DNA from 3 places in the Paenibacillus sp. RC21 genome. Region 2 is predicted to be linked to each of the others. Evidence: a T-box and tRNA genes for the amino acid it is inferred to sense, from the RefSeq annotation. Region 2 holds a T-box; the other regions hold tRNA genes.

Region 1 (3,148 bases), 190 kb from region 2:
TCATGAATATTGTATCCGGCGTGTTTGGGCCTATCGTTCCAGCTATTGCCGGGGCAGGATTGATCAAGGGACTTATCGCAGGGCTGACCGCCCTCCATATCATCTCGGATCAAAGCGAAACCATTCAGATCATTAACATGATGGCGAGCGGAGTATTTACGTTTTTACCGTTTTTCCTGGCAGCATCGGCGGCTAAAATTTTCAAAACCAACGAATATTTAGCGATAGCAATCGCTGCTACCATTATGTTTCCAACGATGGTGGATGCGGCCAAGGCCGGGGAACTTTCCTCGTTTCAGTTTTTAGGCTTTATACCTATCCCAGTGTTTAACTACACCGGTACAGTAATCCCGATTATCTTTGCCGTATGGGCGATGAGCCATATTCATAAAATCGTCAACAGGTTTATTCCAGAAGTGTTAAAAACCGTAGTTACGCCAACGTTAACCTTGTTTATTTCGGGCTTCCTTGCATTATCCGTTATCGGTCCCATTGGCATTCACCTAGGCAATGGCTTGGCTTGGCTTGTTCAAGGCTTATTCGGTATCTCTCCCATCCTTGCTGGCGTTGTTGTTGGTGCGATTCGACCTTTGGCCGTCTTTACTGGCATGCATCATGCAATGACTCCGATTGCTTTGCAGAATTTTGCAACACAAGGTTACGATATGTTAATGCCTATGATGTGTATGGCTAACTTTTCAATCGTAGGCGCAACATTTGCAGTGTATTACAAGGTAAACACACCTAAAGAAAAATCTATTATTGTTTCAGCCGCCGTCTCCGGTCTTTTGGGAATTACTGAACCCGCTTTATTCGGTGTTCTAGCTAAGTACAAAAAAGCTTTTCTAGCCGCCATCATCGCAAGTTCAGTTGCTTCGGCTTTTATCAGCTTTTTCGGTGTCCGATTGTATGGATATGTGTTATCGAGTATATTTAGCATTCCCGCTTACTTCGGGCCTTACTTTATCTATGCCATTTCCGGAATGATCATTGCTGTCGCACTCTCCTTTACAATCTGTTATCTGTTTCTAAGCAAAGTAGATGTTGCGAGAGCAAATGAACCTACGCAGCTCAAATAATCGTTTGTCATGGCTTCCAAGCTTTTTTAAGATCAATAAATCGTTTTAAAGTATCTAAGATTATGAGTGGAGCCTGACCTACTGTATAAGTGTTGTCAGGCCCTTCAGTTACTTTCTTTGTTGCCCGTATTCGGCTTTTTGCACCCTCCAGTGGACGTGTGCCAGTATCCAGCGTCACGAACATGGCCGTGTAGTTCGAAGCTCAACAAACGTTTTTCGTTAGGTACAGCTAATATCACAGTCAGCACATCAACATCGACCGAACTGCTGGCCCTCTGTCTTTTGTTTCTTTACAGTAACCAGATGGTTATTAAATAATTGTCGCCTATCGGTCCCGTTGCCCGCGTTCGGATTAATACACCGTAATCTTGACAAAACAAAAAACGCCCCTCCGGATAGTAACGGTGAGGCGTTTCGTTGGCCCTGTATACCTATAACGGAACATTCCGCAGATATACAGGACCTCTTGTTATTTTCGTACATTTAACTCTGATGTGACCGTGGTAAAGCATACTAATGCCGAGGACCGGGATCGAACCGGTACGGTAGTCACCTACCGCAGGATTTTAAGTCCTGTGCGTCTGCCAATTCCGCCACCCCGGCATAAATTTAGGAACGCTATTTTTCATACTTACTTGACTTATAAGTATCGGAGAAACATCCAGCTTATGTACAAAATGGTTCTCGCTATGTAAATACCGTTTTATTGGGCACCAACATATAATACGACAATTTCATCGAGTTGTAAAGTGTTTTTTTCTAAAACAATAAAATTTCTTTTTTGTATAACTTGGGCCCATTTGAATTACAATAATAAACGTCTTTCCAAACTACCAGAAGGGGTGTTACGAATGCGTGAAGGTATGATTCCAGCTGTTCTTGGAACGGTAGTATCGGCTTCAGGCGCTGTGTTGCTGAGCAGTAAGTACAAGCTTGCGGCTACAGGCATTCTCGGTTTCGGACTGGCTCATGTTGTTCTGGGAGCGATTGATCTGATTGAGCATCGCTAGTCGTTTGGGAAGTGCCGGGCGGGAGCTATTTCCTCCCCGGCTTTATTATTATAGCCGCTTTAGCTGCCTTGAGCGTTAACGTTTATATAAAGCGTACAATATGCTTGCACTCGTAAAGGAGCGTGTGATGTATTATGAAAGAAAACATTAGGGAAGAAAAGAATCGCACCGTCGATCAGGTCGAACATGAACAGTCGTTAGATCAGCGCGAGCCAGGCTTTAATCGTATTCCTGACATCAATGCCGATACTCCTGCTGCTACAGATATGATTGATGAAGCTATAAACCGTGGCCTGGACAAGCTTCGTAACGATTTTACAGATTAAAACCTGGGTCATAGGGCACGGGTTACTTAAGTAGCATTTAACTAAACAGCCTTATATAGTGATTCCTAGAGATCACTTGAAAATAAGCATAAACCAGCCAATAATCGAGACCCAAAGCACAACACTAATCAGGATTCCCCATACGATACCTACTGAGAAATTCCCTTCACTCTTCGGTACAGCATGGCCAAATTTCATTCTAAGCTTCATTTGATTCCAGTTCATAGAACCCCCTCCTTAAGTTCTATTTCGGAATATGAAGCTCATTTATGTAGATCAATAGTCATGTTTTTCAAAAAAATAAAAAAGGGTTTTTTGTCCTATCATCCAGATCGGGGAAAAAGTATTACGGCTATTCCGACCAAGCAAATCAAGCCACCCACGATATCGTACAAATCAGGTGTCTTTTTATCAATCCACCATCCCCATGCAATGGAAAGGACTATAAAGACACCCCCGTATGCTGCATACACACGCCCAAAGGAGGAGAAAACCTGAAAGGTCGCAATGACTCCGTAGACAGCCAAAATCACCCCGCCGCAAAGTCCGACATACCATGTCTTCCCTTCACGCAGCCACTGCCAGATCAAGTACCCTCCCCCAATTTCGGCTATGCCAGCCAGCATAAAAAGTAACGCTGCCTTTAACACCACTTCACACCCCTGTTCTTCTAATCTTCTTGGTTTTATTTTTAGATGTTATCCTTAGAGCACTCGACCTAAAATAATAATCA
Region 2 (3,148 bases):
TCTGGTGGAGAAAATGCCTGAACCGAAGGACGGGAATGGGGAATAAAAAATGGCTTCTTACCGGAAGTTTGCCTATGTGTATGATGAGCTGATGCAGGACATGCCGTACCCGGACTGGCTGCGTTTTGCTCGGCAGGCCTGGGATCAGCATGGTATGCCGCATACGGTGGCAGAGCTGGGCTGTGGGACGGGCTCCATTACGATTCCACTGGTCAACTCGGGCTTCGAGGTGGCTGGCATCGACTTGTCTTCAGATATGCTGGCAGTAGCCCGTCGCAAAATGGAAACGACTACGCAAGGACAGCGTTTGTTCCGTGAGGGTAGCATTCGCTGGATAGAGCAGGATATGCGGGAATGGAGTTTACCAGAGCCTGTGGATTCTGTCATTTCTTTTTGCGATTGTCTGAATTATTTGCTGGAGGAAGAGGACATTACTGCTACTTTTCGCAGAACGTATGCCGGTCTTAAGCCTGGCGGAACCTTTCTGTTCGATGTACATCATCCCCAGACGTTTGTGCGTTATGATGATGAGCAGCCCTTTGTACTGGACGAGCGCTCCATCTCATATATCTGGACTTGTGCGTTGGACACTCCGCGCTGTGAAATTGAGCATCATCTCAGCATTTTTGCGAGAGCAGAAAATGAAGGGCGCGATGTATACCAGCGGTTCGAGGAGATTCATGTGCAACGTGCCTATGACCCGGACTGGATGAAAACGGAATTGTCCAAAGCCGGTTTTCGCGATGTGAAGGTATATGCGGACTTTGAATGGGTAGAAGCAGTAGATGACGCGGCCAGATTATTTTATGTTGCTGTAAAATAATGAAGCTTTATCAGGCTAATATAGGACAAAGAAAGACGCTTTTCATGATGACATGAAGGGCGTCTTTTTGCATAAGAGCTTCAAATTATATGTTTACTTTATAGTTCAGTTGAAGTTCATCACCGGGTACACCGCGAATGCCCCAATTCTGTTTCGGTGTCTCGAATATAGTAATTTCAAGATCCTGCGGGGCAATGCCTAAATTGTTAATTCTTTGGAATAGCAGCTGGATGAGGTGCTTTTTAGCCTCTGTCGTTCTGCCTTCAAACACACTAATTTCAATAATGGTGTATGCCTGCGAGCGATCGTGGGCAAATATGAAGTCTTCCTGATTCATCGGGAAAAAACGATGAAACCTTTTGTCGGGGGGATATTGGAACGCATCCACCACAGCGAAGTGAATCACATCTGAAAGTTGCTCCTTGATTGGATTCAGTGCTTCTTTTATTCCGTAAATTTTAATTTGTGCCATGTCTCAGCTCACCTTTCTCATCTCAACTCATCTCAATCTGGCTCGGAGCTAATTATAAAACATTTGCCTCCGTGTGTCATGGAGCAAACGAATGAAGTTGGTGTTTAGCACCAGATGTAGTCCTTATTTGACTTTTTTCGCGGTTTTCAATATAATAGTGCCATTATTAACGGTTAAACAATCGCTGATGAGGAATAGTAGTTTTGTCTGGACATGTAGAGAGCCGGCGGATGGTGCAAGCCGGTTGACAGTGCAAAGTGAACTCGCCTCGGAGATATGCGCCCAACGCAGGAATGCCCTATACAGGTGCTTGAACCCTGTTATTAACCCGCATCGGATCACCTCCGTTATCAGGTGCAAAGGGAGTAGAAGGCGAAGAACGCTTTCTGCTAACTAGGGTGGTACCACGGGAATATAACCTCTCGTCCCTAGCGCTGACACGCTACGGGATGCAGAGGTTTTTTTGTTGCATACCGTTTGAGGAGGAAATGACAATGACAGACACACAGCCGAAGCACGGCTATCAACCGCAAAGTATTGAACCAAAATGGCAGAAATATTGGGATGAGAACAAAACGTTCCGTACCGGGGAAGAGCCGGGCAAACCGAAGTTTTATGCTTTGGATATGTTCCCGTACCCGTCTGGAGCTGGTCTGCATGTAGGCCACCCGGAAGGTTACACGGCAACGGATATTGTTTCACGGTATAAAAGAATGCGCGGCTATAACGTACTGCATCCGATGGGTTGGGACGCCTTCGGTCTGCCTGCCGAGCAGCATGCGCTGGATACGGGAGAGCATCCACGTGAAATTACGGTAAAAAATGTTAATAACTTCCGCCGTCAAATCAAATCGCTTGGCTTTTCATACGACTGGGATCGTGAAATCAGCACAACAGACCCCGATTATTATAAATGGACACAGTGGATTTTCATACAGCTGTATAAGCGCGGTCTTGCTTATGTAGCTGAAGTGCCTGTGAACTGGTGTCCTGCATTGGGAACGGTGTTGGCGAATGAAGAAGTAATTGACGGCAAGAGTGAGCGTGGCGGTCATCCGGTTATCCGCAAACCTATGCGTCAATGGATGCTGAAAATAACGGAATATGCTGATCGTCTGCTGGATGATTTGGAGGAGCTGGATTGGTCCGAAAGCATTAAAGATATGCAGCGGAACTGGATCGGCAAGTCTACTGGGGCAGAGGTTCATTTTCCAATTGAAGGCCATGACAAGCAATTAACGGTATTTACAACCCGCCCGGATACGCTGTTCGGCGCAAGCTACTGTGTGCTGGCTCCTGAGCAGGAATTGGTGGATGTTATCACTACACCTGAGCAAAAGGATGCCGTAAATCAATACCGTGAACAAGCTGCCCGTAAAAGCGATCTGGAGCGTACGGATCTGGCGAAGGATAAAACGGGTGTCTTCACAGGCGCTTACGCGGTGAATCCGGTGAACGGTGAAAAGCTGCCGATCTGGATTGCTGACTATGTGCTGGCAGGCTACGGAACAGGCGCGATCATGGCTGTACCAGGTCACGACACACGTGACTGGGAATTTGCGAAGCAATTCGGGCTGAATATCATTGAGGTTGTCCAAGGTGGAGACGTGGCTAAAGAGCCATACACCGAGGATGGTCCGCACGTCAACTCAGGTCCGCTGAATGGACTTACGAATGAGGAAGCCATTCCGAAGATGATTGAATGGCTTGAAGCCGAGGGTAAAGGACAAGGAAAAGTGACGTACCGCTTGCGCGACTGGCTGTTCAGCCGTCAACGCTATTGGGGCGAGCCGATTCCGGTGATTCATCTGGAAGATGGAACGATCAAAACAGTTTCTGAGGATCAACTGCCG
Region 3 (3,148 bases), on a different contig from region 2:
CCAAACCATGATCCGTCTTTCTCCTGATGGGAGATCAGCCAGTTGACCCCCCGTTTGATGAAATCGTGCCTCGTGTCGAATCCGCAACAATTTCCGAGGTATTCCAATGTGCGTCCAGTAAGGTCGGCTCCCGAAGGGTCGATAGCGGCGGACTTGGCACCATCTATGGCCAGCCATGTGAGCATTTTCTTATTGGTGTTTTTTTCGAACGCAGGCCAACCGCCGTCTTTATTTTGCATAGACATAACCCAGTTTAGTCCCCGAGTGGATGAGTCACGATATTTAGGATCCGAACGGGACAGGCAGTGAATCGCTCTTAAAGCGGCTGTTGTGTCGTCTACATCGGGATTTAAGGTATTGGTCTCGGAGAATCCCCAGCCGCCAGGAACCGTATCCGGATTATGAACACTCCAATCCGCCGCTTTGTCCTGTTGTCTGGATAAGAGATAGGCTGCCGACCGCTGCACGGCCTCATGATCCCCGGCGACGCCGGACTCCTGCAGCGCATAGGAGATCAAGGCCGTATCCCAGATCGTTGAGGGCGAATTCTGAATGGTAGCTTTACCGTCAAAGCGGTACTGCATCTCTGTCAACCCTTGAACGGCCTTTAAAATAAGCGGATGCCGTTTATCATAGCCCAGTGCAAGCAGGGCAAAAACCATGAGAATGGTGCTGCTCGCATAACTGTATAGGGTGCCATCCGATTCGATTCGATTCAGCATGAACTGCTCCGCCTTGTTTAGAGCTGCTTCATGGATATAACGGGGAGTTCCGAGAAGTCTGCTGAGACCGATACGTATGCTTTCCGCGATCTCCCGGTGCTCCTGAGGTTGCGGCTCATCGTCATCATAGCGTGAATCGAACAGATCGGATACAATGGGAGCCTTATTCGTTGATATAGAGAAATTCCGGTCCGCCATGATCAGCATAGGGATCAGATGGATGCGGGAATAACCTGAGAATTCATACAGATTAATTGGCATATAGGCAGGAAAAAGGATGATCTCCAGCGGTATGAACGAGATCGATGCTGGCCATTTGCGCTGCCCCGTTGCAGCGAGAATCGCCTTTGTCAGAATGCTGGTCGATTTCCCCGGTCCACCTTGCGATTGGATGTAACGCCTGGCCCGCTCCATCGACTCGTCCGTCGGTTCACTGTACCCGGAATAGAGCAGGGCATAATAGGCATCAATTGAAACGGATAAATTACCTTCTTGCTCGTCCCGGTACCAACGCCAACAGCCTTCCGGCTGCTGCTCCACAAGGATGCGATCATGCAGACGCCGGATCAGCTCTTCATTCTGTATATCCAATATCCGAAAGAGGATCATGACATAAGCATCCATCGTCACCCCGTTCTCAAAGCAAAAATGCCATGATCCGTCTTGATGCTGCTGGCGCATAAAAAAGTTCTTCAGCTTCCTTGTCCCCTCATCGACCGTGCTCCGTGCATCGCCCATTCTCTTGTACCTCCATATAACGTCATGATGTACATTATATGAACGCCGGTACGAGGAAATGATGTGCCGCTTGCTGTCGTCTGACGGTTAAGCATTAAACACCAAAAAGGCCCCATACCATTTCAGGACTACAGACTCTTTTGTTGGTGCGATATAAAGTTGGCTTTTTCAGAAACAGTCATGATACTCCTTGCTATTATAGAATGTCCAGCCAGATTTTGAAATCCGTCGCCAGAAACAAATCAAAAGCAAGACCGCATTTACAGTCATTCTCGTACTTGGCGATTTAGACGCTTACACCAATGCAGCAAACATTCATGAGGGGTTACATCTGGGTGTCATGAGTACCACTTTACATATCCCGAATATGCAAAAAGCTCCTGAATCTCCACAGGGGAAATTCAAGAGCGTTCATTGTTAAGATGATGCGGTCGAGAGGACTCGAACCTCCACGGGGGTTAGCCCACACGGACCTGAACCGTGCGCGTCTGCCAATTCCGCCACGACCGCATATATGTTGTCGTTTGTCCTCGAAAGACCAATCTTTCTTAGCGACAAGATAGATCATACCATGCTCATAAGAAGAAGTCAAACACTTTATATTTCCATTCCCTCTTGATAAATTAGAAATAATACACTAAAATAAGAACATAAGTTCTTAAGAACACTAGTTCTTTTCGTTCAGTCAGATATGGAATATCATCACATTTTCCTAAGGCGGTGAATGGTTATGATCTCTTCAGTTACTACTCAGAATGAATTGTCTCTTGTGAAAAATTATCTGCTCCTTACCTTTATTCAAAAGGTATTTGAGCGGGACAGTCTTATTCTTGAAGAAAGCGGTATGCTGAAAACGCCTGATCTTTATGTCGAAATGGTTAACGCAGGAGTAGATCGTACCGGAATCTTACTATCTGAAATAAAACATGAATTTAATAAATGTCATATTCGTGTTTTGGACATACAACAAAACCACTCAGGCGTTCACGCCACCTATATAAGTAAAGGAAATAAAGAGCAGTTCAGTATGGCTATGCCTGTATTCCGCAAAGAAATGTATGAACGAATGCGCGCTTATCTGGGGCTCTCAACCTCTATGCCTCATACAGCTGCCTCCCCTTTACCCGAAAAACTTCGCCCCGAGTTTCCAGACAGCCGCTCAGCTTCCAAGCCCCTACGGTTTGTTGAACGAAGTCTGGTTACATCCTCCTCGGCCTATAAGCGTAAATCGCTTCGCCCTGCTGCTTCTGCCGCAAGCGGAAGTGCATAATCCCCGCACAGTCCGCAAACAAAAGAAGCTTCCGCAGACACCAACCGTGCTCGGAAGCTTCTTTACATAAACATCAGCTATCGTTATCCATTCCTACCCGCTATGAACGGTGTATGAAGAATTCCCATAAATCATTCGCTTTATTGCAGCGCCTTCTGCACACGAGTAACCCCTTGGCTAAGAGCATGTCCTCCGCCTACCGCTGCGGCTACAGCAATGGTCTCCATAATCTCCTGATCACTAGCTCCTTTGGACCGAGCCTCGTCCACGTGATAAAACGTGCATACCTCATTATTGGCACACAAACCAATACCTAGCGCGATCAGTTGCTTGGTCTTTTCATCCAGACTCCCGGCTTGAAAACACTCCCCGGTGAAACGGTGATATGCATGAACTACCTCCGGCAGCTTATCTTCCA

Evidence for each region. The T-box of region 2 lies ahead of leuS (leucine--tRNA ligase). A T-box ahead of a tRNA ligase gene usually reads a tRNA of that ligase, here a tRNA-Leu.
Region 1: it encodes a tRNA-Leu, which carries the amino acid that the T-box ahead of leuS (leucine--tRNA ligase) is inferred to sense. The anticodon was not compared.
Region 3: it encodes a tRNA-Leu, which carries the amino acid that the T-box ahead of leuS (leucine--tRNA ligase) is inferred to sense. The anticodon was not compared.

What each region holds. Positions count from the first base shown of each region.
Region 1 covers NZ_JBIYCS010000002.1:548,215-551,362, forward strand. The annotation lists gene ABIA61_RS07775 (PTS transporter subunit EIIC) at 1-1,079, shown strand, start outside; tRNA gene ABIA61_RS07780 (tRNA-Leu) at 1,597-1,682, opposite strand; gene ABIA61_RS07785 (hypothetical protein) at 1,931-2,089, shown strand; gene ABIA61_RS07790 (hypothetical protein) at 2,224-2,415, shown strand; gene ABIA61_RS07795 (hypothetical protein) at 2,488-2,640, opposite strand; gene ABIA61_RS07800 (YnfA family protein) at 2,739-3,065, opposite strand; gene ABIA61_RS07805 (hypothetical protein) at 3,120-3,148, opposite strand, start outside.
Region 2 covers NZ_JBIYCS010000002.1:740,678-743,825, reverse strand. The annotation lists gene ABIA61_RS08660 (CvfB family protein) at 1-46, shown strand, start outside; gene ABIA61_RS08655 (class I SAM-dependent DNA methyltransferase) at 50-823, shown strand; gene ABIA61_RS08650 (tautomerase family protein) at 909-1,295, opposite strand; T-box leader at 1,471-1,728, shown strand; gene leuS (leucine--tRNA ligase) at 1,790-3,148, shown strand, end outside.
Region 3 covers NZ_JBIYCS010000001.1:157,790-160,937, reverse strand. The annotation lists gene shc (squalene--hopene cyclase) at 1-1,460, opposite strand, end outside; tRNA gene ABIA61_RS00800 (tRNA-Leu) at 1,887-1,970, opposite strand; gene ABIA61_RS00795 (YhjD family protein) at 2,191-2,730, shown strand; gene ABIA61_RS00790 (carboxymuconolactone decarboxylase family protein) at 2,871-3,148, opposite strand, start outside.